Linked DNA regions of Pseudophaeobacter arcticus DSM 23566. Each later gene encodes a partner of the first gene's protein in a complex. Links are inferred from orthologs where the notes say so. Each region holds a gene or a part of one and is shown on either strand. Other genes may lie near its edges.

Region 1 (15,187 bases):
TCTGCAATGATGTGGAAAAAACCCGCCAGGCCGAGGATGGCATGATGATGGCGATTGCCGAATTTACCATGTCGACGCTGAACGCTGACACCGACCCGCCCTGGACGCCGATTTTGAATGCCCGCTCCGAAGCTGGCAGCCTAAAAGCCCTGGTGAGCCGGTCCAAGCCGGATTGGGCCAAGGTGCAAAAGCAGGATGCCAAGGCGACGCGGGTCTACAATACCGGGCAAAAGGCCTTTGACAAATTTATCAAGGCCCGCATTGGCACGGCCAGCAAGGCGGTTTTCACCCTGGAGATCGTGCGCGAGACCTCCTTTGCGGTGATCGAGGTCTATGCCACCGCGCGTTTGGTGGCGACCAAAGGCATGAACCCGGTCAAGGCCCATGCGATAGCAGCCGCCGGCACCGAGGCGATGAAATCCAGCGCTGGCCAGTACGGCGAATACCTTGCCGGCAATAAGGTCACCTGGGACGGTGCAGCCAAGAAAGTCGCCCTGGATACTCTGTTTGCAGGGATCGCGGGCGCTGCGGGGGGCAAGCTGGGCGGCACTTTCCTGAAAGGTGTTGCTGGCAAGGTCGCCGCGCAACTGCCGTCCAAGATGTTCCAGACCTTCTCACAAAAGTCGCTGACCGTCTTTATGGAGAAGATGTTCACCACCACTGTCGGACAGGAAATGATCAAAAATGCCACCAAAGAGGCGATCATGCTGTTCAAACCGCTGGTGGAAAAGGGGCGCGCCCCCAACAAAAAAGAGGTCACCGACGCGGTGGTCAAGATCCTGTCGGGGGGCATTATGGCCTCGGGACCGATGAAAGCGGTTTCGCAATTTGGCTCAAACTATGTGGCAAATTCCCAGGGCTTTTTGGCGCAGAAACTGATCCCCCGGGCGATGGATTCGGTTTGGAAAGGGGATTTGGTCAAAAAATATGGTGCGGATGCCGTGGAGGAATTTGCCAAAAAACACGGACCACAAATCTATGCCGATATCGCCGGCGGGCTTCAGGACAAGGTCTTTGTCGCCTACGCCAATAAGGCTCTTGAAGGTTCGGACGGGTCGCAATCTGCCAAGGTTCTGCAAAAAACCATGGAGGAGGCCATGCGCAAGGACGCAAAACTGCGCAAAGAGCTGACAGATATGGTGGAAAAGCAGGCCGCAGCCAAGCTGAAAAAGCTGGAGAAGGCCAAGTAATCGACCTGCTCCGGGGCGTGATTCCAGCGGGCCAGCTGACTATTTCACACCCCTGCAGCGCTGTTATTGGGGGCTGGATCTGACAGGGGGCATCTTGCGGCTTTCCCATTGGTTTGTGCTTCGCTATTACCAATGGGAACCAAGGAGCCCGAAAGTATGACCCAGATTACGCCGCAGCCCGGTATTATGGATATCGCTCTCTATCAGAGCGGCGCGGCCCATGTGGCGGGGGTGAGCAACACAGTAAAGCTCTCCTCCAATGAAAACCCACTGGGGCCAAGCCCGCTTGCGATTACAGCCATGCAAGAGGCGGCGGCCAATATGCATCGCTATCCCAGCTCCGAGCATCAGGCGCTGCGTCAGGCAATCGGTGAGGTCGAGGGGCTGAACCCTGAGCAGATCATCTGTGGTGCAGGCAGCGATGAGATCATCGCCTTTTTGTGCCAGTGCTTTGCCGGTCCCGGCGATGAGGTGCTTTATACCGAGCACGGCTTTGCCATGTATCGCATCAGCGCCCTGGCCGCTGGTGCCACTCCGGTGGAGGTCAAGGAACGCGAGCGCGTGACCGATGTTGACGCCCTGCTGGCCGGTTGTACCGAACACACCAAACTGGTGTTTATCGCCAATCCCAACAACCCCACCGGCACGATGATTTCCGCCGCTGAGGTGGCGCGCCTGGCCGATGGGCTGCCCAAAGGTGTGCTGTTGGTATTGGATGGTGCCTATGCGGAATATGTCGAAGGCTTTGATGCCGGCGCGGCGCTGATGGCTACCCGTGACAATATCTTCATGACGCGGACCTTTTCCAAGATCTACGGATTGGGCGGCGCGCGTATTGGCTGGGGCTATGGGCCTGCGGCGATCATTGATGTGCTGAACCGGGTGCGCGGACCTTTTAATGTCTCTTCCTCCGCATTGGCCGGGGCCGAGGCCGCAGTGCGTGATCGCGCCTATATCGACCACTGCCGCAGTGAAAATGCCAAATGGCGCAGCTGGCTGGCGGCAGCGCTGGCAGAGCTGGGGGTGGCGTCGGATACCTCCTGCACCAATTTCATTCTGGCGCGGTTTGCCAGCCAGGCCGAGGCCGAGGCCTGTGACGCCTATCTGCAGACCCAGGGGCTGATCGTGCGCCGGGTGGGCGGCTATAACCTGCCCACCGCCTTGCGCATCACCATTGGGGACGAGGCCGCCTGCCGTCGGTTGATCGCTGCCATCTCAGAGTTCAAGACACAGCAGGCTGCCGTATGAGTACTGTCATCTACAACCGGGTGGCCCTGATTGGTCTGGGCCTGATTGCCTCCTCGATGTTCTGGGCGATGAAGCGGGGCGGCTTGGCAGGCGAGGTCACCGGCTACGCCCGCAGCGCCGAGACTCGCGATACCGCCCGCCGCATCGGGCTGTGTGACCGGGTCTGCGACAGCGCCGCCGAGGCCATCGAGGGCGCCGATCTGGTGGTGCTTTGCGTGCCCGTCGGCGCCATGGGGCCGGTGATGGCCGAGATCGGCCCGCTGTTAAAACCCGGCGCCACCGTGTCCGATGTGGGCTCGGTCAAGGCCCATGTGATCGAGGCCGTGGGGCCGCATATTCCCGAGGGCGTGCATTTTGTCCCGGCGCACCCTTTGGCGGGGACCGAACATTCCGGGCCGGAAGCGGGCTTTGCCGAGCTGTTTGACAACCGTTGGTGCCTGCTGGTTCCGGCCGAAGGCAGTGACGGGGACGCGGTTGAACGGTTGCGCTCTCTTTGGGAAGGAATGGGCGCCAATGTGGATGAAATGGATGCGGATCACCATGATCTGGTGCTGGCCGTGACCAGCCATGCGCCGCATCTTATTGCCTATACCATGGTTGGGGTGGCGGATGATCTGCGCCGGGTGACTGACAGCGAAGTGATCAAATATTCGGCGGCGGGGTTTCGTGATTTCACCCGGATTGCCGCCTCGGATCCAACCATGTGGCGCGATGTCTTTTTGACCAACAAAGAGGCCACGCTGGAAATCCTTGGCCGTTTTACCGAGGAGCTTTTTGCGCTGCAAAGGGCCATCCGCACCGGCGACGGGGATCACCTGCATGACTACTTCACCCGTACCCGCGCCATCCGTCGCGGCATTATCGAGGCCGGGCAGGACACTGCTGCGCCTGACTTTGGCCGGGCGCATAAACCATGATCGGGTGGCGGCGTTTTGCATCGGGTGTTGCCACCAGGGCCTGGGCCGCTGGGCTGCTCTGTGTGGCGGGCATTGCACCGCTGCAAGCCTCGGCGCCCGAGGTCTCGCTGCGCCCCATTGATCGCCCATTTTCTGATCGCCCGTTGTCTGATCGCCCGTTGTCCAATATTGCAGCCTCGGCGGCTGTGCTGCCGCAGTCCTCGGGTGCCGTGCTGGCGGATCTGGAACAGCTCGCTCCAGCCTTGGGCGCGGATCTGCGCCCAGTTGAGCGCCCGGTTTCAGCCCAGCTTCTGGCAGCGGCCGCTTTGCCTGCGGATCTGGTGCCACGCGTTTTGGATCAGTCCCTGGTGCCTTTTGTGCGTCCGGATACCATTGCCGAGCAGGCTTTGTTCAAACGCCGCCACCTGCGCAAAGGCTCTGTCTGTGGGGATATTGAAATCCAGGGCAAGGTCATTGGCGGAGTGGTGGCGACACTGCCGGGCTGTGGTGCCAGGGACGCGGTGCAGGTGACTTCCGTGGCAGGCGTCAGGCTGAGCCAGGCCTCGGTGATGACCTGCGAGACGGCTGAGGCGTTGAAACGCTGGGTGTCCAAAGATGTTGAAACGGCCTTTGGCCGCCGCAACAAGGTCGTCAGCCTGCGCGTCGCGGCGCATTACGCCTGCCGCACCCGCAACAATCGCCCCGGGGCCCGGATCTCGGAGCACGGCCGGGGCAAGGCGATTGATATTTCTGGCTTCAAACTGGAAGACGGTACCCTGGTAACTGTGCTCAATGGCTGGGACGCAGGCCAAACCCGCAAACCCTTGGCACGGATCTGGAAGGCGGCCTGTGGCCCCTTTGGCACCGTGCTTGGCCCCAAGGCGGACCGTCATCACCGCGATCATTTCCATCTGGATGTCGCCAGTTACCGCAGCGGTTCCTATTGCCGCTAGGGGCCTGATCTCAGGTAAGCTGTGCGGTAATCTTGGCCGCCGTTTGATCTGGCCCAATGCTTTACGCGCTGCAAACCATTTGCCCCAAGCGGAACCGCGCCGCGCGTCTCGCGCGGCGCCCGGCCCAACTGAGGCGTGGCATTCTGCAAGAATGCCGCAGATCAGGCGGGAGCCCCCCGCTCTTTTTTACATTCCTGGATCGATAGCTGGACGGCCAGTGGGACTGGTCGTCTCTCAGCGAAGCACCAATGGCGGCGCAGTGCCGATTGGCAGCGGGCCAGCCCAGACCTGCCCCTGGTGAAAGCGCAAGGGGATGTCTATCTTTGCCGCGCGTCCGGTTCCGGTTGAAAACAACTCCAGAACTTTCTCTACCGCGCTGCGGGTGCTTGGCGGCAGCAGGCTCAGCCGTTCGGCCATGTCGAGAATCGCGGGCCAGTTTTCCGCGCGCAGAGCCAGCTCACCGCTGAGACGGCCTTTTTCATCAACCTCCAGCTCTCCCGAGGCCCGGAACAGCATGTCGCCCCAATGGGCCTCGACCAGATCCAGATTGATCTGGCGAAGCTGCGGTCGCCGCAATTCGATGGCCCGCCGGTCCCAGGGGGACTCAAACCCCAGATCTGCCCGCAGACGCAGGGCCTCAAACCAGGACGGCAGATCATCCCTGGCAGGGGTCAAGCCGCCAAAACCAGCTCTCAGTAGCCCCTGGGCGAGAACTGCCTCGCTTCGGCGTTCAGGTGGTATTGTTCTGCCTGCGCCATCTGCCGCATCTCCAGCACAAGATCCTGAGCCTGCCACAAGACTCCGTCGGCATCAGCGATCTGCCAGGCCTGGCTGGTCAGCGACAGCTGCTCCAGCTCCAGCGCCAGCCCGGGGGCCAGTTGTAAATCCGCGCGCATCTCTGCTGCCGTCAACCGGCGGGTCTGGTCAAAATAGGAATAGTGTTGCGGCGTTGCCGGAAACCGGAGGCTTTGTGCACCGGGCCAGATGGCCGGGCTGTCAAATTCGATCCAGTCAGCGCTCCAGGCGGCGCCGGTGCCGGGATCGGCAAGCAGCGGTTGCTCCAGCCGGGTGACATGGCGCAGGGGAAACCCACGGGTGATCATTGGACCATAGGAGACCTGCCAGCCCTGGCGTTGCTGTTCGTTAAACCAGGTCTCGAACCCACCGCGCAGCCCCCAGGCTGCCAACCCCCAGTACACTATCCAGACAGCAGCCCCAAGGCTGAGCCATTTCAGCAGTCGCATTCTGCAAAGACCCTCTTTTTCTAGCCTGCATTTTGCTGTTTATAGACGGCGGATATAAAGGGCCATAGATCATGACAATGTGGGTATTTGGATATGGATCGCTGCTGTGGAACCCGGGGTTTCCAGTGGCGCGTCGCGAGGTTGCAACCCTGCAGGGCTATGCCCGCTCCTTTTGCATGTCCTCGATCCATCACCGGGGCAGCGAAGAGGCGCCGGGCTTGGTGCTTGCCCTGGATGAGGTGAAAGGATCACAGTGTCAGGGGCTGGCACTGGCGGTTGCCGCCGGCGAAGAAGACAAAACCCTGGCCTATCTGCGCGAACGTGAATTGATTTCCTCTGCCTATCTGGAGCGCGATCTGACGGTTGCCCTGCACACAGGCGAAGAGGTCGAGGCGGTGACCTATGTCATCGACCCGCATCACGCGCAGTATTGCGGCGGTCTGGCGCTGGAAAAACAGGCGCAGATCATCGCCACAGCGGTGGGTGGGCGCGGTCCCAATACAGAATATCTGTACAATACTGCCGAACATCTACGCGAGATAGGCCTGGGCGACGCCGAACTGGAGTGGCTGATGATGCGCGTGCGGCAAATTACGGGATAAAGCCTTGGTGCTTTTGCCTCTTTGCCTTTAAGCTCCGAAGGGAATTAAGCCAAAAACCTGACAGGATCGCACCGAATATGGCCCATACCGAGCGCAAGACCAGGCCGCAGTTTTCGCAACCCGTCCGGCAAATCATCCTGATGCTGATTGCCCTTGGCCTGGCAGGCTTTGGCATCTTTGTCGCCCTGCCCAAGGTGCTGCCGGTGTTTCAGGCCAATCCCTGGCTCAACGGCTTTATTGTCTTTGTTTTTGTCATCGGTGTTCTGTCCTGTTTCTGGCAGGTGCTGCAGTTGATCGGCTCGGTCCGCTGGATCGAAAGCTTTGCCACTGGTGGCAGCCGCGGGGAAAAACGCGCACCGTCGCTGTTGGCCCCGCTGGCGGCGCTGCTGCGCTCGCGGGCGGCGCGGATGCAGCTGGGCTCGTCTTCGACGCGCTCCATTCTGGATTCTGTGGCGCAGCGGGTGGATGAAGAGCGCGAAATTACGCGATATATCGTTAACCTCCTGATTTTCCTTGGACTTTTGGGGACATTTTACGGTCTTGCGACCACGGTTCCTGCGGTGGTGGATACCATTCGCAGCCTGGCCCCACAGGAGGGCGAAGAAAGCATTGCGGTGTTTAACCGTCTGATGACCGGGCTTGAGGCCCAGTTGGGGGGCATGGGGGTTGCCTTTGCCTCGTCTCTCTTGGGGCTGGCGGGGTCACTGATCGTCGGGCTGCTGGAGCTGTTTGCCGGTCACGGCCAGAACCGGTTTTACCGCGAGCTGGAGGAATGGCTGTCTTCCTTCACCCGGGTGAGCTTTTCCTCCGGCGAGGAGGGCGGCGGTGGCGAAACAGGTGTGGTCTCCGAAGTGCTGGATACCATGGCGGAACAGATGGATGCGCTACAGGCGATGTTTGCCCAGAATGCCGCCAGCCGGGCCGAGGTTGACAATAAGCTGTCGCAGTTGGTGGATGCGATTACCGATATGAACGCCCGTCAGGACCAGACGGCGAGCCTTTCCAGCGCGCTGGACCGGGTGGCGGTGGGGCAGGAGACCCTGACCGAGATCATGCGCGCCCATGGCGATGTTGGCATGGATGCCGAAAGCCGTATGCGGTTGCGCTCGATCGACGTGCAGATGCTGCGTATCCTGGAAGAGATATCCGCAGGCCGTCAGGAAAGCCTGGCTGAGCTGCGCAAAGATATCGACCTCATGGTCAGGGCTTTTGCGGTGCCGCGCGGGCGCGGGCGTCAGGCGCCCGAGCCCGAGCAAAGTGCCGCTGCTTCCTTCCTGCAGGGCGAGGACTAGGCCATGGCTCTGTCGCGGCGCAGCGGGCAGCGGTTCCAGCATTCGATCTGGCCCGGGTTTGTCGATGCGATGACGGGCCTGCTGTTGGTTCTGATGTTCCTGCTGACCATCTTTATGGTGGTGCAATTTGTGCTGCGAGAGACCATCAACGGCCAGGAAAGCGAGCTGGATGAGCTATCGTCTGAGGTGCAGGCGCTGGCCAATGCGCTGGGTCTGGAGGAACGCGACAACAACCGCCTGAATGCGCGGCTAGGGGCGCTCAGCGCGACGCTTTCCACTACCCAGGGGGATCTGGCACAGGCGCAAGACGCCCTGGATCAGCAGCGTGCGGTGATTGCCGGGCTGACGGCTGAACGGGATCAGCAACTCGCAGCCCTGGCGCAGGCACAAAGCCAGATCACCGCCTTTGAGGCGCAGGTTGCGGCCTTTATTGCCGGGCGGGATGCCGCTGAGGCGCAGATCGCTGAACTGACAGAAAACCGCGCGGCGCTTGAAACCGAGCGCAGCACATTGCTGAGTGAAGCGGAGGCGATGAATATCGCCCTGGCGCAGGCGCGCAAAGAGATTGATGCCGGTGTTGAAAACGCCCGCCTTGCAGCGGCCAAGCGCGAAGCCCTGGAGGCGCTGATCGCCGATCTTGAAACACAGGGGGAGCAGCAGGCAAGCGCGGTTTCGGCCTTGACCGCGCAGCTGAGCGCCGAGGAAGAAGCCCGTCTGGTGGAAGCCGCCGCCGCCGAAGCCCTGCGGGCGCGTCTTGAAACTGCGGATGCAGAGCTGACGGCGATGACCCTGTCGCTGGAACGCCAGAGGCAGGAGGCGGAGGACACGCTGACGCTCTTGGCGGCAGCGGAGCAGGCAAAGGAGCGGTTGAACAGTGATCTGGAACAGGCCCTGGCAACCCTGGAGGCGGCCAAGGCACAGGGGCAGCAACGGGATGAGCTGGCCGAGCGTCTGACCCGGGTGCTGGCGCAGATGCAGGTCTCGCAATCCGCCGCCGAAGGCCGTGTCGCGGCGCTGGAAATTGAGCTGAACCGGCTGCGCCAGGACAGCAACGCCACGCAGGACCGCCTGAACACCGAACTGGATGGCGCCCGTCGCTTGGCGGCTGAAAACAAGGCCGCCTTAGAGGCGGAGCTGGCGCGGCAACGCGCCGCCAATGTTGAAACCGAAACCCAGTATCAAAGCGAGCTGGCCAGCCTGCAGCGGCAGCAGGCCAAAGCTGTCTTGCAGCTGGAGCAGCAACTGGCGGCACAACGGGCTGCGGCAGATGACGCCCAGCGTCGGCTGGAAACCCAACTGGCCCGGTTGCAGGCCGATACGGCTTCGGTGATGTCCGGGCTGGAGGCGGAACTGTTGCAGGCGCAAAACGAACTGGCTGCAGCCCGGAGCGCCGCTAACTCAACCGCTGAGGACCGCGCGTCAGTCGAGTTGCGTCTGTTGGAGGCCCTGGATGCTTTGGAGACAGCCCAGGCGGCGGCCAGCGATCAGGCGGTTTTGCAGCAACGGCTTTTGGCGGCTTTGAATGCCCAGCAAGATGCTGAAAGCCGCGCTGAAACGGAGCGTAGCCTGGCGCAGGACCGTGCGGCTCTGCTGGCTCAGGCGCAGGCGGCCTTGTCCGATCAGGAAAGCATCTCGGCAAAGGCCCAACGCGAGACCGCCTTGCTGAACCAGCAGGTTGCCGCCCTGCGCGAGCAACTGGGCGGGTTGCAGGCCATTCTGGACGATTATCAAGAGCGCGATGCGGCGCAGCAGGTGCAGTTGCAAAACCTCGGCCAAGATTTGAATTCGGCACTGGCGCGGGCTGCCTCCGAAGAGCGCCGCCGCCGCCTGCTGGAAGAAAGCGAACGCAAGCGGCTGGAGATTGCAGCGGCAGAACTGGCCAGCAAGGCAGAGAGCCTGGAAACCAAGGCAGAGGAATTGGAGCGTTACCGGTCTGAGTTCTTTGGTCGCCTGCGCAATGTTCTGGGCAACCAGGAAGGCGTCCGGATCGAGGGCGACCGCTTTGTCTTTGCCTCCGAGGTGCTGTTTGCCTCGGGCAGTGCGGATCTGTCGAGCGCAGGTAAGGGGGAGATTACCAAGGTGGCGAAGATCTTGCAGAGCGTTGCCGCCGAGATCCCACCAGAGCTGAACTGGATCATCCGGGTGGATGGCCATACCGACAACACGGCCATGGCGGGCAGCGACAAATACAGTGATAACTGGGAGCTGAGCCAGGGCAGGGCGCTGTCGGTGGTGCGCTTTATGATCGAAAATCTCGGCATAGCGCCGGATCGCCTGGCGGCCAATGGCTTTGGCGAGTTCCAGCCAGTGAATACCGATGATACCCCGCAAGCCCGCGCCCAAAACCGCCGGATTGAGCTAAAGTTCACCGAACGCTGACCAGATGCTGCCTGTACCATGACTGAGTGCGGGCTTAGAACCTGAGTGAGGGCCTGGGACTGGGTGCGGGTCTGCTGCGGATCCCCCCGACCAGAAGAGCACTGTGCGTTTCGGAAGGCGTGCAGATAGCCCACCTCGCAGGGGGGGGCATGGTAGGTGATCACCAGTCATGATGGAGGGCTGATCCCTATCTGAGGTCGATGACCTCTTCGATCCTGTCGATTTCCTCATCATCGCGCAGCAATACCGCCAGTGCAGTATAGCGCCCATAGTCCCAGGCTGCGTTCCGCAACCGTTTGCCAGAGGCCCGAAAGAACTGCGCTTGATCGCGCTCCAGGGTGATCTCATGAACGGAAAAGACCCCTTTGGGGCCGGAAATGGTCAGGCGCACGCGGTCGCCCATTTGGCCACCAAAGGCATAGGCCCAAAACACCAGCGCCGGTGACTTGGTGGTCAGCCGCGTGCGCGCGGCCTCGCCGGACTTGATCGTCTGGAACTCCGGAACCTGGGTCGAAAACCCAGCCCCCAGAAAGCCGCCGGGCTGATAGGGCAGCGGTTCGGCCCAGAGGCTGGGGGCGGCTGGATCCGCAGGGGTGTCGCAGGATTGGCGGCCTTCGGGGGCAAAGGGGTCTACAACAGTGCCGTTTCGGCGCAGCGACAGGTGCAGATGGGGGAACTGGGTTTTGCCAGAAAGTCCAACTTCGCCCAAGTCGGTGCCGGCCTCAACCTGCTGTCCCTTTTGCACCAGAACAGAGCCCTGCTTCATATGGCAATACTGGGTTTCCCAGCCGTCCGCATGGCGCAGCACAACGCCGTTGCCACATTCGCGGCCTTGCAGCATCTCGGCGTTATCCTGGGTGGAATAGGCATCAGGCATGGTGTTTCGCGTCCCCTGAACAACTCCTGATGCAGCCGCACGGACTGTGACGCCGGCCTGCATGTCGCTCAGGTAGGGGAGGGCGATATCCGTGCCTTTATGTCCCGAGTAGCTGAGCCCCTGACACCGATAATCCTGAGTGGCGGGGCCGGGGAGATGATCGACATATTGCTGGATATGGCAGGTTTCGCCCAAGCGACAGTCCAGCGGCCATTGCAAGGTGAAATCGCCCGCCACGGCAGGACCCGTGACGAGCGAGAGGAGGAAGGCTCCGACAGATAGCCGCATGGTCAGTCGGCAGTTAGCAATGGCGGTTTGTCGCCAGAGATCCGTGGCTTGATGGGCCCTTCGATCCGCAGATCCAGCTTGCCATCCTTGATGCCAACCTTGACCAGCCCACCCTTTGCCAGCTTGCCAAAGAGCAGTTCTTCGGCGAGAGGTTTCTTGATGTGCTCCTGAATGACGCGGCCAAGTGGCCGTGCCCCCATGCGATCATCATAGCCCCGGTCTGCCAGCCATTCCGCAGCCTTGCGGGTCAGCTCAATCGAGACATTGCGGTCCATCAACTGGGCTTCCAGCTGCAGAACGAACTTCTCGACCACTTGCAGGATCACCTCTTTGGGCAGTGGCGCAAAGGCAATCACGGCGTCCAGGCGGTTGCGGAATTCCGGCGTGAAGGTGCGCTCAATCGCGGCGGTGTCTTCACCTTCGCGGCGATCACGGCCAAAGCCAATCGCAGCCTTTGCCATATCCGAAGCACCGGCGTTGGAGGTCATGATCAAAACCACGTTGCGGAAGTTCACCGCGCGGCCGTTGTGATCCGTGAGCTGACCGTTATCCATCACCTGCAACAGGATGTTGAACACATCCGGATGCGCCTTTTCGATCTCATCAAGCAGCAGCACGCAGTGCGGGTGCTGATCAACCCCATCGGTGAGCAGGCCACCCTGATCAAAGCCGACATAGCCGGGAGGCGCGCCGATCAGACGGGAGACCGCGTGTTTCTCCATGTATTCCGACATGTCAAAACGCAGCAGCTCCACCCCCAATGTGTCGGCCAACTGTTTGGCGACCTCGGTTTTGCCAACCCCGGTGGGGCCCGCAAAGAGGTAGTTGCCGATGGGTTTTTCCGGTTCGCGCAGCCCTGCACGGGACAATTTGATGGCACTGGCCAGCGCGTCGATGGCGTCGTCCTGGCCAAAAACAACCCGCTTCAGGCTCTTCTCCAGATCCTTCAGCACCTCGGCATCGTCTTTGGTGACGCTCTTGGGCGGAATGCGGGCGATCTTGGCCACCACGGCTTCGATTTCCTTGACGCCAATGGTTTTGCGGCGCTTGCTTTCCGGCAGCAAATGCTGTGCCGCACCTGCTTCGTCGATCACGTCGATCGCCTTGTCGGGCAATTTGCGGTCGTTGATATACCGTGCCGCCAGTTCCACGGCGGATTTGATCGCGTCCGCCGTGAACTTGACGCTGTGATGTTCCTCAAAATAGGGTTTCAGCCCTTTGAGGATTTCAACAGAATCCTGCACCGAGGGTTCATTGACGTCGATCTTCTGGAAACGCCGTGCCAGGGCACGGTCTTTCTCAAAATGCTGGCGGAACTCTTTGTAGGTGGTGGAGCCCATGGTGCGCAGCTTGCCGCCCTGCAGGGCAGGTTTCAGCAGGTTGGAGGCATCCATGGCACCGCCAGAAGTGGCACCCGCACCAATCACGGTGTGGATCTCATCAATAAAGAGCACGCCATCGGGGTGGGCTTCCAGTTCGGTCACCACAGCCTTGAGGCGCTCCTCAAAGTCGCCGCGATAGCGGGTGCCGGCCAGCAGCGCCCCCATGTCGAGCGAGAAGATGGTGGTTTTGGAGAGAACCTCGGGGACTTCGCCCTGTACGATTTTACGCGCAAGACCTTCGGCGATTGCGGTTTTGCCAACGCCGGGATCGCCCACCAGCAGCGGGTTGTTCTTGCGGCGGCGGCACAGCACCTGGATGCAGCGCTCTACCTCATGGCTGCGACCGATCAGCGGGTCAATGTCGCCTTCGCGCGATTTGGCGTTGAGATCGACGCAGTATTTATCCAGCGCGCTCTCTTTTTTGTCGCTTTCGCCGGGAGGGACAGAGCCCATGGCGTCATCTTCGCTTTCGGGCGCGCCGGTGACCGGGCGGGATTCGCCAAAGGCGGGATCCTTGGCCACGCCATGAGCGATGAAATTCACCGCATCATAGCGGGTCATATCCTGATCCTGCAGGAAATAGGCGGCGTCGCTCTCGCGTTCTGCAAAGATCGCGACCAAGACATTGGCGCCGGTCACTTCGGTACGGCCGGAGCTTTGCACATGGATGGCGGCGCGCTGAATGACCCGTTGGAAGGCCGCTGTCGGGACCGCTTCCGATCCATCGACATCCGTCACCAGATTGGCGAGATCTTCTTCGACAAATTCAATCAGCGAGGCGCGTAGCTGACCCAGCTCAACGCCACAGGCGCGCATCACACGGGCGGCTTCGGGTTCTTCGATCAATGCCAGCAGCAGGTGTTCCAGCGTGGCAAACTCATGGCGCCGCTCATTCGCCAGCGCGAGCGCGGCGTGAATGGCTTGTTCTAGTGTGCTCGAGAATGAAGGCACGGGCGTGCTCCTCTGTTCTTGGGTTGACCGGGACATTGGCTTTCTGCCTCTTCCCCATGCATCAACCATGTCGTCATAGTATTAGAGTTTGGTTGATAGAGCGGCAGCTTCAAGGACTTTCTTTCAAATTTAGGTCACATTTCTTTTTAAAGCGGTTGAATTGCACCCCATCTTTGCCGGCCAAGACCCTGATCTGAAGCGTTAGAACTGGTCCTTTCGCTGCCGAATCTCTGCAAAAACATCTGCGTTTTCAGCACCTTCCATGCCGATGGCTGATTTCACCTCATCCAGATGAGCCCGCAGAAACGGATTTGTGTCCAGTTCCAGCTGTAAAAGTGACGGAACAGTGGCTTCGCCTTTGGCGCGTTTTGCGTTTATTTCATCAACGCGCAGATGCAAAGCGCTATTGTCCGGTTCGATTGTCACGGCAAAACGGGCGTTGGACTGGGTGTATTCATGGCCAGAGTAGACCATGGTCTGCGGCGGCAGGGCCATCAGGCGGTTGAGACTTTCCCACATCATCTTTGGCGCGCCTTCAAACAGGCGACCACAGCCAAGCGCCATCAGGCTGTCAGCGGTAAAGACAGCCTGGCTCTCGGGCAGGAAAAAGGCGATGTGCCCAATTGTGTGGCCAGAGACATCCAGCACCTGGACCTCTTCGCCAAACAGATCAAAGCGCGCGCCATAGTCCAGCGCATGGTCAAGCGGCGGCAGGCGGTGGGCGTCGGGTTTGGCGCCATAGACCCTGGCGCCATAGCTGCGCCGTAGCTCTTCAACGCCGTCGATATGGTCGTAGTGGTGATGGGTCAGCAGGATGGCGTCCAGGCCCCAGCCTCGGGCGCTCAGCGCAGATTTCACCGCTGCGGCCTCTGGCGCATCCACCAAAGCGGTTTGGCCGCTCTTGGCATCATGCAGCAGATAGGCATAGTTGTCCGAGAGACAGGGCAGGGTAATGATTTCCAGGGGCATGGTCTTTCGCCTCACCATTGTTACACTGCGCATAGATTGGCCCAAGCAGCAGGCACCCGCAATGCATCTTGATGTTCAGGATCTTAGGAATTTCTATTACCGCAGTACCCTGGGCCGGGCGGCGCAGGCCTCGGTGCGCAACCGACTGCTGGAACTCTGGCCAGAGGCCGCTGGGCAGACCATGGCGGGGTTTGGCTTTGCCGCCCCTTTGATGCGGCCCTATCTGGCCGAGGCGCGGCGGGTCATTGCCCTGATGCCGGGCCCTCAGGGGGTGATGCAATGGCCTGCAGGCATGCCCAATGTCTCGGTCCTGTGCGAAGAGACCACCTGGCCCATTGAAACTGGCCGGGTGGATCGTCTGGTGGTCATGCATGGGTTAGAGACCTCGGAACGGCCAACCCAGGTGCTGGAGGAATGCCGCCGGGTTCTGGGGCCGGGGGGGCGGGCTATCTTTGTGGTGCCTAACCGGGCCGGGTTCTGGGCGCGGTCAGACAAGACCCCCTTTGGCTATGGCCGCCCCTATACGCTTATCCAGCTCGAAAATCAGCTGCGCCTGCATGAGTTCACCATCGAACGCCATGCCGCTGCCCTGTACCGGCTGCCAAGCCAAAAGCGGTTCTGGCTCAAGTCCGGCGCCCTGTTTGAGCGGGTGGGGCGGCAGTTGCCGACCATGTTGGCGGGGGGCGTGTTTCTGGTTGAGGTCAGCAAGCAGACCCATCCGCAACATGGGCATATGACCAAGGTCAAGCGCGCCAATCCGATCCGGGTTCTTGAGGGGTTGTCGAATCCCCTGCCGGACCCCGTCTGACCCCGCCAGCCTGAAACCGCCGACCCAATCCAGCGAGAGCGTTTACGGATATTGGGGCGCATTGGCGCTGGAGGCGGATCATCGCGAAGATGATTCTGTTTGTAACTT
Region 2 (15,067 bases), 530 kb from region 1 along the record:
TAGATAAAGATGCCTGTCCGATGCGCTTTTTGATCCACGTCAAAGAGCGTGACCTTCACATTTGAAAGAACCAAGCTAGAGAGACACAAATTCAGTGGAGTGAGTCCGTGAGTGATTCCGATCCCGCCCCCAGCCTATATGCCGCCAGGGAACCCGTATTTCCACGGCGTGTATCGGGCGTTTTTCGCAGCCTGAAATGGTACATTTTGGCGATCACATTGGGGATCTATTACATAACCCCCTGGATCCGCTGGGATCGTGGGCCATCATTGCCGGATCAGGCGGTTCTGCTGGATCTGGCCAACCGGCGCTTTTACTTCTTCTGGATCGAAATCTGGCCGCATGAGTTCTACTTTGTTGCCGGCCTCTTGATCATGGCCGGCCTGGGGCTGTTCCTGTTCACCTCTGCTTTGGGGCGGGTCTGGTGCGGCTATGCCTGTCCGCAGACGGTCTGGACCGATCTGTTTATTCTGGTGGAACGATGGATCGAAGGCGATCGAAACGCCCGTCTTCGCCTGCATCGGCAAAAGAAAATGGATTTCCGCAAAGCTCGGCTGCGGCTGACCAAATGGACGGCGTGGATGTTGATTGGTCTGGCCACCGGTGGGGCCTGGGTGTTCTATTTTGCCGATGCGCCAACCTTGATGGTGGATCTGGTCACCGGTCAGGCCCATCCCATTGCCTATACCACTATGCTGGTGCTGACAGCGACGACCTTCTTCTTTGGTGGTATCGCCCGCGAACAGATCTGCATCTATGCCTGCCCCTGGCCCCGTATCCAGGCGGCAATGATGGACGAAGACACCCTGGTGGTGGGCTACCGCGACTGGCGTGGTGAGCCGCGCGGCAAACTGAACAAGAACAAGGGCAAGGCCGAGATCGCCGCAGAGCCTCAGGGCGACTGCATCGACTGTATGGCCTGCGTCAATGTCTGCCCGGTGGGAATTGATATTCGCGACGGCCAGCAGCTGGAATGCATCACCTGCGCGCTGTGTATTGATGCCTGCGATGATGTCATGGCCAAGATCGGCAAGCCGCGCGGCTTGATCGACTATATGGCGCTCTCGGATGAGGCCCATGAACGCGCCGGTCAGCCGCCGAAAAACATCTGGAAGCATATCCTGCGTCCGCGCACCATCATGTATACCGCGATGTGGGGGTTTGTGGGGCTGGCGCTGGTTTTTGCCCTGTTCATCCGCTCCGATATCGACCTGACCGTGGCGCCGGTGCGTAACCCCACCTTTGTCACCCTCTCGGATGGCTCGGTGCGCAACACCTATGATGTGCGCCTGCGCAACAAACATGGGGAGCCACGCCCGTTCAAACTGTCGCTCAAAGGCGATCCGGCCATGCGGGTGCAGCTCGAAGGCACGCCCTATGCCTCGGTTGAGGTTCCGGCCGATACCGCCTATCTTCAACGGGTCTATATCGTGACACCCAAAGGGGCTGCGGCGTCTGAGGCGGAATCCACCCCGGTTAGAATCTGGGTTGAAGATCTCACCAATGGTGAGCGGGCCTATAAGGACACCACCTTTAACGGAAAAGGGAACTGATCATGGCAAAGGGCACGCGTGAATTTACCGGTCGTCATATGCTGATGGTCTTTTGCGGCGCTTTTGGGGTGATTATCAGCGTCAACCTGGCGCTGGCTTACAACGCGGTCAAAACCTTCCCCGGCCTGGAAGTGAAGAACTCCTATGTGGCCAGCCAGGAATTCGACCTGCGGCGCGACGCGCAGCAGTCGCTTGGCTGGTCGGTCTATGCCTCAGCCCAGGAAGACCAGGTCACGCTGGAGATTTCTGACGCCGAGGGAAACCCTGTCGAGGTGGCCAAGCTGACCGCGATCCTGGGCCGCGCCACCCATGTGAAAGACGACCAGAATCCGGAGTTCAAGTTCAACGGGACTGCCTATGTGGCCCCGGCTGAGCTGGGGCCGGGCAACTGGAACATCCGCATGGTGGCACGGGCTAAAAATGGCGTTGAGTTTACCCAGCGGGTGATCCTGCACGTAAGAGGCTAGACAGATATGACCGCCCAGATGCGCCCCGCAATGGCCGTATGCCCCGGCTGTGTTGCCGCCCCAAGCGAGGCGGTGGACATGGCTCCAACCGAGGCGCGTCTGGCGCTGTCGCTGCCGACAATCCACTGTCAGGCCTGTATTTCCAAGGTCGAGCGCGGGTTGAATGCCCATCCCGGCATTCATTCGGCGCGGGTCAATCTGACCTTGAAACGGGCCCTGATCGAAGCCGACCCTGAGGTGCGCGCCGATGATCTGATCCCGGTGCTCGAAGGTCTGGGATTTGAGGCGCATGAGCTGGATCTGGCGACACTTGCCGCCACCCAAAGCGACCGGGCCGGGCGGGATCTGTTGATGCGGCTGGCGGTTGCCGGCTTTGCCTCGATGAATGTGATGCTCCTGTCGATCTCGGTCTGGTCCGGGGCATCGGATGCAACCCGCGATATGTTCCACTGGATCTCGGCGGCGATTGCCTTTCCGGCGGTGATCTTTGCTGGCAAACCCTTCTTTACCAATGCCTGGAGCGCCCTGCGGGTGGGGCGGCTCAACATGGATGTGCCAATTGTTCTGGCGCTGGCGCTGGCGCTGATCACCTCGCTGTGGGAGACCAGCCTGTCGGGCGAGCATGCCTATTTTGATGCGGCTCTGACGCTGACCTTCTTTTTGCTGGCCGGGCGCTATCTGGACTATCGCACCCGTGCCGTGGCGCGCTCTGCCGCCGAAGAACTCGCCGCACTTGAAGTGCCCCGCGCCATCCGCATGGAAGGCGACAGGGAGGTCGAGGTGGCGGTCTCGGAGCTTGCCATTGGCGATCTTATCCTGGTGCGCCCCGGTGGCCGTATGCCCGTTGATGGCGTCATCGCCACCGGCCAGTCAGAACTGGATCGCTCGCTGCTCACCGGGGAAACCCTGCCGGTCTTTGCCGAGCCGGGCACCCGGGTCTCTGCGGGGGAGGTCAATCTGACCGGCCCGCTGGTGGTCCGGGCCGAAGCGGTGGGCGAGGATACCTCGCTGCACCGGATGGCGGATCTGGTGGCCATCGCTGAATCTGGTCGCTCGCGCTATACCTCGCTGGCCGATAGCGCCGCCAAGCTTTATGCCCCTGGTGTACATATCCTGTCGGCCTTGGCCTTTATTGGCTGGTATCTCTACACCTATGATCTGCGCATGGCGCTGAATATTGCGGCGGCTGTGCTGATCATCACCTGCCCCTGTGCGCTGGGCCTTGCGGTGCCTGCGGTAACCACCGCCGCCTCGGGGCGGTTGTTCAAAAAAGGCATGTTGATCAAACATTCCACCGCGCTGGAGCGTCTGGCCGGGGTCGATACCGTGGTGTTTGACAAGACCGGCACCCTGACGGCGGGCACGCCGCAGCTGGAAAACCTCGACGCCTTTAGCCGCGCCGAGCTGGCAATTGCCCTGGCCCTGGCCGAAGGCTCATCGCATCCGCTGTCACGGTCCCTGACCGCTGCGGCCCGGGCTGCGGGCATTGCCCCTGCAAAGGTCACAGAGCTGCAAGAGCGCCCCGGATTTGGCAGCGAAGGCCAGTTTCAGGGGCGTACAGTCCGCCTGGGGCGCGCCGCCTGGCTGGGCGCCGATCAGGGCAGCCAAACAGCGGCCTGGCTGGATACCGGCGACGGCACAGCGCCGCGTGGTTTCCTGTTTCACGACGCCCTGCGCCCCGGTGCGGCCGAGGCCGTGGCGCAGTTGCATGCGGCTGGCAAAGAAGTTCTGTTGATTTCAGGTGATACCACCGCCGCGGTGGAGGATCTGGCCCATCGTCTGGGCATCCAGAAATGGCTGGCCGAGGCGCTGCCGCAGGATAAGGCCGCACGGGTCCAGTCCCTGTCGGATCAGGGCCGCAAGGTGCTGATGGTGGGGGATGGTCTAAATGACACCGCAGCGCTGACGGCGGCGCATGTCTCGATCTCGCCCGCCTCTGCCTTGGATGCAGCCCGCGTGGCCTCGGACATTGTGTTGCTGGGGCAGGACCTTGAGCCCATCGCCGAGGCCTGTGTGGTGGCCAGCAAGGCCACCAAACGCATCCGCGAAAATTTCCGCATTGCCACCCTGTACAATGTGATCGCGGTGCCGCTGGCCATTGCCGGCTTTGCCACCCCCTTGATTGCGGCGCTGGCGATGTCCAGCTCTTCGATCACCGTTTCCCTTAATGCGCTGCGCCTGAAATAACCCGCGCCGCGCCTGACAAAAAGTGCCCAAGCCATGAGCGTCCTTGCCTATCTCATCCCCATTTCGCTGCTGCTGGGCGGTGGCGCCTTGGCGGCCTTTGTCTACACGGTGCGCTCAAACCAATATGACGACCCGGAAGGCGACTCGCGCCGCATCCTCAGCGAGGAATGGGACGATCACCCCAAACCGTGAACGCTGGACGACCCTAGGCGAAATTGACCATGGCCCAATAGGGCAGGGGGCAATGGTCGAGATGCGGACCCTGGCGAAGATCTGGTGCGATGTTCAGGACAGGATCGTTTTCCGCATGACGATATAGGTGGGTTCAAGAAAACCAGGATGTGCCTCCTCACTGGTTTTCTTGAACCCAAACCGCTGAAAGGTCTTGTGATTTTCTACGAGCTCTATCCGCGTTTCCAATTCCAAAATTGAGAACCCTTTTGTCCGGGCCCGTTGTTCTGCCAGCCGGATCAATTGCCGCGCATATCCCTTGCCCCGCTGTTCTGCGGCAACGGCAAGTTTCCCCAAATAGAAGCAATCCGCTTTTTCTGTGAAGAAAACACATGCGTCAGGGCGTTCCCCAATGACCCAGACTTCGCCTGTAACACACTGCTTTTCAATGTCGAGCGTGGTCAATTTGTGCATCGACGATTGTGGGTTTATTCTTGCCTCCATATAGGCGAACTCGCGTTGAACGAGCTTTAAAACCGAAGGAATAAGGGGGCTGTCTGGCGTTATCCGCAGGGGATCAAGCAGGGGCATGGTCTGTCCTAAGTGCCTTTTCGCATATCGTTTCCAGGATATTCGATAGAAAGTGCTTTGAACGCAATGGGCTCATTTCTGCGGTTTGCAAATACAAAAAGGCCCCTCCAAAGAGGGGCCTTTTGCTGCGACCTCGTACGGGAGGTAAGCCCCTGGTCGCTTGGATCGGGGGTGGCCTCAGGACGAGGGGCCGAGCGTGTCGCAGGCGATGTTGCGGGCGCTCAAGCGGCGGCAGGCGAGGTCGGCCTGTTCTTTGGTCATGCCCAGAAAATTGGCGTCAAAGCCCAGACGTGATTTTGCCACCTTGCGCAGGGTGCCGTTCAGGGTCTCCATTTCGGACAGGGCGGTGCGCAGCAGGACCTTTTCAGCCTGATAGGCGGTGGTGTAGCGCCCGACATTGATGCCCCAATATCTGCCGCCCGAGGTGGAGAGCCGGGTCACCACCACAGGCTGCTGGTCGCTGGGCGCCGCCGCATTGGCCAGTCTGACCGGGCGGGCCATTGGCCGCAGCCCGGTATAGGCCAGGGTTTGTACCCTGGTGGGGGCAGAGGACTGCACGACGGCTGCGGTCACTGTTGCAGCACCTGTGGCCTGCTCTGAGTTGCTGGGAACCGGCCCGGTCGAGGCAGGCAGCACCTTGGCCTCTGTAATGGCTGCGGTGATGCTGGCTTGCAGAATATCGGGATCAATCCCGGTGCCACTCTCTGCGGATGGCTCCGCCGCCAGAGCAGCGGTGGCCAATGTCTCAGTGTCTTGTGTCTCGGTGTCTTGTGCTTCGCCGTCCTGTGTCTCGGTTGCCTGGGCCTGGGGGGCGGTGGCCTGGCTGTCAGTGACCTGGCTGGCGGTGGCAATCTGCACCGCTTCGACGATGACAGCCGGGTCGACAATTGGGATGGGACGCGCCAGGGGGCGAAGGCTGGTATTCACCAGACCATTGACGCGGACCGTCTTGCCCGCGCCGCCGCTTGTGGTGCCTGCATCTGCAACCAAGGTCGTGGCGCCAATCCCGCGATTGCCAACATAGGCCGGACGTCCCGGCGCCTGAACGCGGGCCTGCGAGGGGGCGCGGCGAAAGCCGAGATCCAGCAGTTCGACAATCTTGGCATTGCGCGAGGTAGACGATTTGCCGCCAAAAACGGTTGCGATGATGCGCTCATTGCCCCGTTTGGCCGAGGCCACGAGATTGGAGCCCGCAGCCCGCGTATAGCCGGTCTTGATCCCGTCGGCACCTTTGTAGGCGGCCAGCAGGCGTCGGTTTGTATTGGGGACTGTTTTGACGCCCGCATCAATCGTGGTGCGTGAAAACAGGTGATAATACTCGGGGTAGTCATAGAGGATATGGCGACCCAGGGTGGTCATGTCACGGGCGGTAGACAGATGCCCCGCCTCGGTCAGCCCATGGGCGTTTTTGAAAGTGGTGCGCGACATGCCAAGCGCTTTGGCGGTGCGGGTCATGCGGCGGGCAAAGGCGGCCTCGGATCCCGAAATGGCCTCCCCGATGGCGGTGGCGGCATCATTGGCTGATTTCACGGCTGCGGCCCGGATCAGATAGCGAAAGGCAATCTGCTGACCCGTTTTCAACCCCAGCTTTGAGGGGGGCTCGGAAGAGGCGTTTCTGCTGATGCGCACCTTTTGGTCAAGGGAGATTTCGCCGTTTCGCACCGCTTCAAAGGCAATGTAGAGGGTCATCATCTTGGTCAGAGAGGCGGGATGCAGCCGGGCATCTGCGTTGCGCGAATGCAGAACTTCTCCGGTGCGCGCGTCAACAACTACGGCAGCATAGGCCGCTGCCTGCGCCTGCGTCGGGGGAATCAGCACCATCCCAAGAGAGAGAAGAACACCCATGATCCACAGCACAGACCGGGCCAATGCCCGCTGCCCGCGAACCAGGTGATTACACCTGATCTGCACGATATCTGCCATTTTTGCCTCTTGCCGCCGGTTTTCCGGCTGACGATTTTGCCTGCTACATAAAAACCGTAGCATAGACGATGGCTAGAAGAAACCTTTGCGATCTGTGGATTGACAGGGCTGGAGAAATGACTTCCCCCAGATTTAGTAGCGCAGTGGCGAGTCCCGGCTAGATCGGGGGTGTCTTAAGGAAGTGTAAATAAAAATGTGCAGCTTTCCGGCGCCGTAGTCTGCGGCTACAGCGGGGATTTTGTGGCCTGTGCGGCTTCTGTGCAACAGGTGCGGGTTTTTTGCGGGCTTCGGCTTGAGGATCTGCGCTTGGGGGTTTGACGCCCCAGGAGGCCGTGCCTGCCCCTAGGGTTCAAGCCTGCGCGTCACGTAAAATGGGGTGGAATAGTGCAGCCCAAAGGAAAACTCGCAGGGGCGGGGCAACCTGGCGCTGACGGCCTGCTCCAGCGCGTCGAGCAGAGCCGTGGAAAATGCGGCGTCGCGATGTGGTTTGACCAGCAGAGAGACGCTGACGGTGACATGGCTGTGATGGAATTCATCTGTGGGGTAGGCGCGCCCTTTACAGGCGCCGGCACCTCCGTCGTGACGCAGGATAATTGCCTCAATCTCAGCCAGAATCGCAGCGCTGTCGAGCTGCAGGTCACTGGAGTATTTTATCTCTGCATGTGGCATAGGCTATCTGCTTTGTTGTTCTTTGGCTTTGTGTTCTGCTGCGGCATTACAGTGCCGCGAGGCTTTTTTCAATCTGTGACACCAGCTGTGGCAGCTGGCTGAGATCCGCGATGGCGTTGTAGCGGGGGCTGTCTTCCGGGGGCTCGGCATGTTCCAGCTGCCAGATTTCCCCGTGTGGCACATAGGTGCCCCAGCCGCCTGCGGTGATCGGCGGCACCACGTCCGAGCGCATGGAGTTGCCAACCATCATGGCGCGGTGAATGCCGTCGCCGTGGCGGTTGAAAATCTCCTGGTATACTGCGGGGGTCTTTTCCGAGACGATCTCGACCGCGTCAAACAAATCGCCCAGACCGGACTGCGCCAGCTTGCGTTCCTGATCCAGCAAATCGCCCTTGGTGATCAGCACCACCCGGTGGCTTGCGGCCAGCTGTTCAACGGCCGCTTGGGCATGGGGCAGCAGGTCGATCGGATAGGAGAGCATCATCTGTCCCGCCACGATCAGCTCTTGGATGACAGAGGCGGGAACCTGTTGATCAGTGACGTCGATGGCGGTTTCGATCATCGACAGGGTAAAACCTTTGACTCCATAGCCATAGCGCCCGAGATTGCGTTTTTCAGCCTCCAACAAGCGCTGCTCCAGGGTCGTGCGGTCCAGATCAACCGGGGTGTGATCCTGCAACAGCTCGGCAAAACGGTCCTGGGTTACCCGGAAAAACCGCTCATTGTGCCAAAGCGTATCGTCGGCATCAAAGCCAATGGTTGTCAAATTGCCTGTCACGGTGCTGCTTCAATCCCTTTGCCTGCCCCTTTTCCTGAGCTGGCTTTACGCTATATAAGCGGGATATAGATTTCCATGCATGACTGGAACACTAAGCTGATGCCGCTGCTGCCTGTGATGATGTCCAAATTCTCGGATGACGATGATAGCGATCTGGGTCTGCTGACCAAGACACGCCCCAAGACCCAGCGCCCGCCGCGCTACAAGGTGCTGTTGCTCAATGACGACTACACGCCCATGGAATTTGTCGTGCTGGTGTTGGAACGGTTCTTTGGCATGACCCATGCGCAGTCCTTTGAAATCATGCTCACCGTGCACAAAAAAGGTGTTGCGGTGGTTGGGGTCTTTACCCATGAAATCGCCGAGACCAAGGTTGGTCAGGTGATGGATTTTGCCAATCGTCATCAGCATCCGCTGCAATGCACGATGGAAAAAGAAGAATAATATCAACATACAAGAGGCTATGCCATGTCCCTGCGCCTATCCCTGGCCTTAGAACCGGGTGGCTGTGTCATGCCCCCAGAGGGGCGCATCGCCGTCTTTGCGCCGCGCGCTGGTGTGGATCTGTCTGCCCTGCCAAAAGAACGGCTGCTGATCCTGCAGCGCGTGCGCCCAGACTTTGAAGCCTTTGAGGCAGCCGGCTTTGCCTGCCTGCCCGAGGTGGCGGATCTGCCCGCGCAAGAGCGCTTTGCCGCGGCCGTGGTCTTTTTGCCGCGCGCCAAGGCCGAGGCCCGTCAGCTACTCGCCCAGGCGGAGGCGGTGACCACCGGCCCGGTGCTGGTGGATGGCGCCAAGACCGACGGGATTGATTCGGTCCTCAAGGCCCTGCGTAAACTCACCGAAACATCGGCGCCGGTGTCAAAGGCACACGGTAAGATTTTCTGGTTCCAGGGCGGAAACAATGTACTCAATGACTGGCTCCCGGCAGAGGGCAGCAAGGTCGAGGGCTTTGTCACCGCGCCGGGGGTGTTTTCTGCCGATGGCATCGACCCGGCCTCCAGGCTCCTGGCGGAGTGCCTGCCAGAGAAACTGGGCCGCAGGGTGGCTGACCTTGGCGCCGGCTGGGGTTATCTGGCAGCGCAGATCCTGACCCGCGCAGGTGTCGAACATCTGCATCTGGTTGAGGCCGACCATGTGGCGCTGGGCTGTGCGCGGCAGAATGTTGTGGATGCGCGGGCACAGTTCCACTGGGCCGATGCACGCAAGTGGCAGGCCCCAGAGCAGGTCAACACGGTGGTGATGAACCCGCCCTTTCACGCGGGGCGCAGTGCCGAACCAGAGCTGGGGCAGGCCTTTATTTCGGCGGCGGCCTCTATGCTGGTGGCCTCGGGGCATCTGTGGATGGTGGCCAACCGGCACCTGCCCTACGAGACCCTGCTGGGAGAGCGTTTTGCCGCTGTAAACGAAGTTGCGGGCGATAACCGGTTCAAGGTCCTGCATGCCCAACGCCCGCGGCGCGCCAAAGGCTGATATCTTCCCGCGCGCGGCGCCTACATTCATCGTTTCCAAAAGTAGAAGCGGGGGGTAGGCTCGCAGCCAAAATCAAACCTCAGGAGTATGCCTCGCATGTCCTTTTCCATCGCTGGCAAGACAGCCATCGTCACCGGTTCCTCGACGGGTATTGGTCTGGCCATTGGCCGTCAGTTTGTGGCCGCCGGAGCCAATGTCATGTTTGCAGATACCAATGAGGCCGCGCTGGTGCGCGAGCTGGGAGAACAGGCGGATGAGAGCAATATCCGCTATTTTGCCGGCGATCTGCGCGAACGCCTGACCATTGCCAATCTGCTGTCGGCGACCATCGACGCCTTTGAGGACATCGATATTCTGGTGAACGGGGCGCGTCAGGTGGTGCAAAGCGATCCCTTGGATCCCAACGACGAATCGCTGGAGATGTTGTTGACGGAGAACCTGCTGCCAACGCTGCGCCTGTCGCAACAGGTGGCGCGCCGGATGATCAAACAGGGCGAGGGCGGTGAGCCGGATACACCACTGGGGGCCATCGTCAATCTCTCCTCCATTGCGGCCCGACGCACCCACCCCGAGCTGATGGCCTATTCCGTTGCCTCTGCGGCGCTGGACCAGCTGACGCGGTCGCTGTCGGTCTCCCTGTCGCCCCATCGTATCCGGGTGAACTCCATTGCCTTTGGATCGGTGATGAGCGCCTCGATGCAATCAACACTCAAGGATAACCGCAGCTATCGTCTGGACATCGAACAGCACACGCCCCTGGGCCGGATTGCCTCGCCGACGGAGCTGACCGAAACGGCGCAGTTTCTGGCCTCGGATGCCGCTGGGTTTATGACAGGCCAGATCTTGACCCTTGATGGCGGCCGCACCCTGCTGGATCCCGTTGCCGCGCCGGTTCACTAAAACACCTGTTCCTGCCCGGTCCCCAAGATCTCAGCCCCGCCAAATCTCAGGTCCCCCACGACCCAGGCCCCCCAAGATACCAAGCAGAAAGCCCCCTTGATGACCGCTGACTTGCCTCGCGAAATGACTGATGAAAAAGCCCAGGCCGCCGCTTGGTTCCGCCAGCTGCGGGATGAAATTGTCGCCGCCTTTGAAGCGCTGGAAGACCGCCATGACGATGGGCCCTTTGCGGATCTGGAGCCGGGACGGTTTGAGGTTTCTGAAACCACGCGAGCCTCGGCGGATGGCTCTGACGCCGGCGGCGGCTTGATGAGCGTGATGCGCGGCGGGCGGGTGTTTGAAAAAGTCGGCGTCAATATTTCCGAGGTCTACGGCACCCTGGGCGAACGGGCGCAGAACGCCATGGCAGCGCGCAAGGGCCTGCCGGGGATGAGCGAAGACCCGCGATTCTGGGCTTCGGGGATTTCCCTGGTGGCGCATATGCGCAACCCTCATGCACCCGCAGTGCATATGAATACCCGGATGTTCTGGACGCCGCATGCCTGGTGGTTTGGCGGCGGTTCGGATCTGAACCCCTGCATCGAATATGAGGATGACACCGCGCATTTTCACGCCACCCAGAAGGCCCATCTCGACCCGCATGGTGCCGATTTGTATCCGCGTCTCAAGGAATGGGCGGATGAGTATTTCTATATCCCCCACCGCAACCGGGCGCGCGGTGTTGGCGGCATCTTCATGGATGATCACAACAGCGGCGACTGGGCTGCGGATTTTGCCCTGACGCAGGATATTGGCCGCGCCTTTCTGCCCGCCTATCTGCCGCTGGTGGACAAACGCCGGGGCCAAGGTTTCTCGGAGGCCGATAAGGACGCGCAGCTGGTGCATCGCGGGCTCTATGCGGAGTATAATCTGGTCTATGATCGCGGCACCAAATTTGGCCTGGAGACCGGCCATGATGCCAATGCGGTACTGATGAGCCTGCCCCCCCTGGCAAAATGGGTCTAAGGCCGCTGTCTGGCCGCCCGCGAAATCACGCCCATTTCCTGTAACCTGTGGCTTTGCCCTAGGAAAACGGGCTTCTTCGATACAGATTAAAGGAACCGGCTGCATTGCGCCGGTTCTTTTTCATTTGGTTTAGGGTTTGAGATGCGCAGTAGGTTTCTAAGTCTTCTGGTGATGGTGGCCCTTGCAAGTTGCGGTGCCAAATCACCGCCGCCACCTGAGGCAAGCGCAACACCCACACAACCTCCCTCCGAGGCGCAGTTGGCGCAGCTCAAAACCTATCCGCGTTTTGGCGACAGCGACCCGCATGAATGGACCGGACGTGGCCCCAACAGCTATGCGATCCATGGGATTGATGTGTCGCGCTACCAGGGAGAGATCGACTGGCCGCAGGTCCGGCGGGCCGGGGTCTCCTTTGCCTATCTCAAGGCCACCGAGGGCGGCGATGTCGCAGATCCTGCCTTCAGCGACAACTGGCGCGGTGCGGCGCGGGCCGGGATGCCGCGTGGCGCCTATCACTACTATTATTTCTGTCGCCCCGCAGAACAGCAGGCGCGCTGGTTCATCAAACATGTGCCGCGCGATGCCAATGCGCTGCCGCCGGTGCTCGACATGGAATGGAATCCGCGCTCGCGCACCTGCACCAAACGTCCCGATGGCCGGGTGGTGCGGGCCGAAGCGCGCAAATTCCTGGCCCTGCTCGAGGCGCATTATGGGCAGCGCCCTGTGGTCTATACCACGGTGGATTTTTATCGCGAGACCGGCATTGGCCGTTTGCACGGCACCGAATTCTGGCTGCGCTCGGTCGCGGGGCATCCGCGTCAGGTCTACCCCGGCGCCTTTTGGCGGCTGTGGCAATATACCGGCACTGGCCTGGTTCCGGGCATCCAGGGGGAGGTGGATCTGAACGTCTTCCACGACAGTCCCGAATCCTGGCTGCGCTGGTCGGGGCAGCTCTAGGCGCGTTTCCAACCGGCCTCGGCCAGCGCCTGACCATAGCCGGAGGCGATGCGCATATCCGGGCCGATACCCTTGTCCAGCAGCGCCTTGTGCATGTTTTTCAGCTGCCAGCAGGGCACATGCATCACCATGTGATGCTCCAGATGATAGTTGACCCAATAGGGCGCCACAAACAGCCGGGCGATGGGGCCTGCCTTGGTGGTGCGCACGTTTTGCAGCGGGTTTTGCGATTGCTCCACCGCGCCATGTTCGGCGATGTTGCGCACCCGCAGCACAAACTGGAACCAGGTGAGATAGGGCAGCAGCCAGAAGGCCAGGCCCCACCACCAGCTGCCAATCAGGCTCATCGCCACCGCGACGCCAATAAACACCGGCAGAGATTTCCATAGATGTGGCGCCTTGAAGCTCTGGGCAAAATCCGAGGCGGCGGCCGCGATGGCGTCATCGTCGCCAGCCAGGCGAAAGCTCATCAGGATTTGGCCCAGCAGCTGTTTGGTGCCGGTCTGGCCGGTCAGGTCGCGGGTGAATTTGCGCTTGAGCGAAGCCTTGGAGGTGGGGAATTTGGCGCTGAGCTTCAGATCCGGGTCTTTGTCCGTCTGGGTAAAGCGATGATGCGTCAGGTGGTAATGGCGATAGGCGGCAAGTTCGGCCAGAATGGGCCGCCCGCACAGCCACTCGCCAATGATGTCATTCCATTTGCGGCTCTTGAACAGGGCGTTATGCGCCGCCTCATGCATCAGGATCGCCAGCCCCAACTGGCGCGAGCCGATCACCATGACCGCAATGACAAAGGTGAAGGGATTGGGCCAGAGGGCAAACAGCGCCAGCGCACAGGCGATCACCCCCCAGCAATGCAGAACCAGCCACAGCCCCATGGCATCGGACCTTTCGGCCAGGGGGCGGATCTCTTCGCTGCTGAGATAAGATTTTCCGGGTGTCATGATGGGCTCCTCCTGGCCACAGGATCGCCTGCATCAGGGGACGCGGTCAAATAGGGCGCCACGTCATACTTTTGCGTATGTCGTGGCGGCACTTTTTTAGGAGCTGCGGCTGAGGAACTGCGGCCCTACTGGCGCCAGTCGAAAAAGCCGGGACCGGCTGTGGCCAGCAGTTTTGCAGCCATGTCCCGCCCCAGGTCTGCCCCGTCTTCGATGGCGCAGGTCTGATCTTCGGCAATGGCTTGCGACCCATCGGGGCGCAGCACTTCGCCGCGCAGCCGCAGGGTGCCGCCATTCAGCTCAGCCAGACCGGCAATTGGTGTTTCGCAGGACCCATCCAGCGCCGCCAGAAAGGCGCGCTCCGCCGCCAGCCGCTGACCAGTGGTGATATCATGGATCGCCTCAAGCATCGCAGCGGTGCGGCTGTCATCGCTGCGCCGCTCGATGCCAATTGCGCCCTGCGCCACAGCAGGCAGCATGTCAGTGGTCTCGATCGCGGTGGCAGGCACATCCGCCATTGCCAGCCGGTTCAGACCGGCCATCGCCAGAAAGGTGCATTCGGCAACGCCCTCGTTCAGCTTTTTCAGCCGGGTCTGCACATTGCCACGGAACTCCACCACCTGCAGGTCGGGGCGGCGGTTCATCAACTGGGCGCGGCGGCGCAGCGACGAGGTGCCAACCACAGCGCCGGGCGCCAGATCCTGGAGCCGGGAAAACTTTGGCGACACAAAGGCATCACGCACGTCCTCGCGGGGCAGATAGCAGTCCAGCAGCAGCCCCGCAGGCTGGGCCACCGGCATATCCTTCATCGAATGCACCGCAATATCGATGGCCCCCGACAACAGGTCCTCTTCGATCTCCTTGGTGAACAGCCCCTTGCCGCCCAGCTCCTTGAGCGGCTTGTCTGCTGCAATCAAAGCCTGGTTGTCGCCACTGGTCTTGATCACCACAATTTCAAAGGCTTCGGGCGCCAGATCAAAGGCCGCAGCCAAACGGCGGCGGGTCTCATAGGCCTGGGCCAGCGCCAGCGGCGATCCACGGGTGCCAATTTTCAGCGGAGAAGCGGGGGAGGGCAGGTTCTGTGTCATGTAATGACCTTTAGTAGCGGCGATTTGCCGTTGCAAGCATTGGTCAGGCTACCCTTGACAATTTGCCGCTTTGGGTCGACCTCATGGGCGACACAACGAGCAGGCACAATCGAGGGTGACATGGCTGAACAAAAGAAAATTCTGCGCGCATTGGCAGGGGAAACACAGGATGTGCCGCCAATCTGGATGATGCGACAGGCTGGCCGCTACCTGCCGGAATACCGCGCCACCCGGGCTCAGGCCGGGGATTTTCTGTCACTTTGCTACAATTCGGAACTGGCCGCCGAGGTCACCCTGCAGCCTATCCGCCGCTTTGGCTTTGATGCGGCGATCCTGTTTGCCGATATCCTGCTGATCCCCCAGGCGCTGG

What was found.
Region 2: the proteins of clpA (region 1) and clpS are in contact, whole or in part, in a solved structure (PDB 1LZW), measured with the Escherichia coli proteins. The link is inferred for Pseudophaeobacter arcticus DSM 23566 from one-to-one orthologs.

Annotation. Positions count from the first base shown.
Region 1 is NZ_KI421507.1:2,640,125-2,655,311, reverse strand. Bases 10,638-13,621 are described here. They hold clpA (ATP-dependent Clp protease ATP-binding subunit ClpA), read right to left. Parts: upstream 13,303-13,621; coding sequence 10,972-13,302; downstream 10,638-10,971. Other genes in these bases: gloB (hydroxyacylglutathione hydrolase), read right to left, coding at 13,504-13,621; ARCT_RS0117040 (M23 family metallopeptidase), read right to left, coding at 10,638-10,969. Also shown: ARCT_RS0117080 (peptidoglycan-binding domain-containing protein), read left to right, coding at 1-1,190; hisC (histidinol-phosphate transaminase), read left to right, coding at 1,347-2,438; ARCT_RS0117070 (prephenate/arogenate dehydrogenase family protein), read left to right, coding at 2,435-3,355; ARCT_RS0117065 (extensin-like domain-containing protein), read left to right, coding at 3,352-4,287; ARCT_RS28825 (DUF2125 domain-containing protein), read right to left, coding at 4,522-4,962; ARCT_RS28820 (DUF2125 domain-containing protein), read right to left, coding at 4,980-5,531; ARCT_RS0117055 (gamma-glutamylcyclotransferase), read left to right, coding at 5,603-6,133; ARCT_RS0117050 (biopolymer transporter ExbB), read left to right, coding at 6,211-7,425; ARCT_RS0117045 (peptidoglycan -binding protein), read left to right, coding at 7,429-9,804; more of ARCT_RS0117040, read right to left, coding at 9,992-10,637; more of gloB, read right to left, coding at 13,622-14,271; ARCT_RS0117025 (class I SAM-dependent methyltransferase), read left to right, coding at 14,333-15,079. UniProt on the Escherichia coli protein: ATP-dependent specificity component of the ClpAP protease. It directs the protease to specific substrates. It has unfoldase activity. The primary function of the ClpA-ClpP complex appears to be the degradation of unfolded or abnormal proteins.
Region 2 is NZ_KI421507.1:3,168,515-3,183,581, reverse strand. Bases 7,247-10,110 are described here. They hold clpS (ATP-dependent Clp protease adapter ClpS), read left to right. Parts: upstream 7,247-8,438; coding sequence 8,439-8,783; downstream 8,784-10,110. Other genes in these bases: ARCT_RS0119660 (SDR family NAD(P)-dependent oxidoreductase), read left to right, coding at 9,906-10,110; ARCT_RS0119665 (class I SAM-dependent methyltransferase), read left to right, coding at 8,808-9,809; ARCT_RS0119675 (HAD family hydrolase), read right to left, coding at 7,608-8,339; ARCT_RS0119680 (hypothetical protein), read right to left, coding at 7,247-7,561. Outside these bases: ARCT_RS0119715 (LysR family transcriptional regulator), read left to right, coding at 1-7; cytochrome c oxidase accessory protein CcoG, read left to right, coding at 108-1,553; ARCT_RS0119705 (FixH family protein), read left to right, coding at 1,556-2,020; ARCT_RS0119700 (heavy metal translocating P-type ATPase), read left to right, coding at 2,027-4,207; cbb3-type cytochrome oxidase assembly protein CcoS, read left to right, coding at 4,241-4,399; ARCT_RS0119690 (GNAT family N-acetyltransferase), read right to left, coding at 4,493-4,969; ARCT_RS0119685 (D-alanyl-D-alanine carboxypeptidase family protein), read right to left, coding at 5,147-6,892; more of ARCT_RS0119680, read right to left, coding at 7,235-7,246; more of ARCT_RS0119660, read left to right, coding at 10,111-10,709; hemF (oxygen-dependent coproporphyrinogen oxidase), read left to right, coding at 10,833-11,714; ARCT_RS0119650 (glycoside hydrolase family 25 protein), read left to right, coding at 11,856-12,671; ARCT_RS0119645 (fatty acid desaturase family protein), read right to left, coding at 12,668-13,612; hemC (hydroxymethylbilane synthase), read right to left, coding at 13,738-14,697; hemE (uroporphyrinogen decarboxylase), read left to right, coding at 14,818-15,067. UniProt on the Escherichia coli protein: Involved in the modulation of the specificity of the ClpAP-mediated ATP-dependent protein degradation.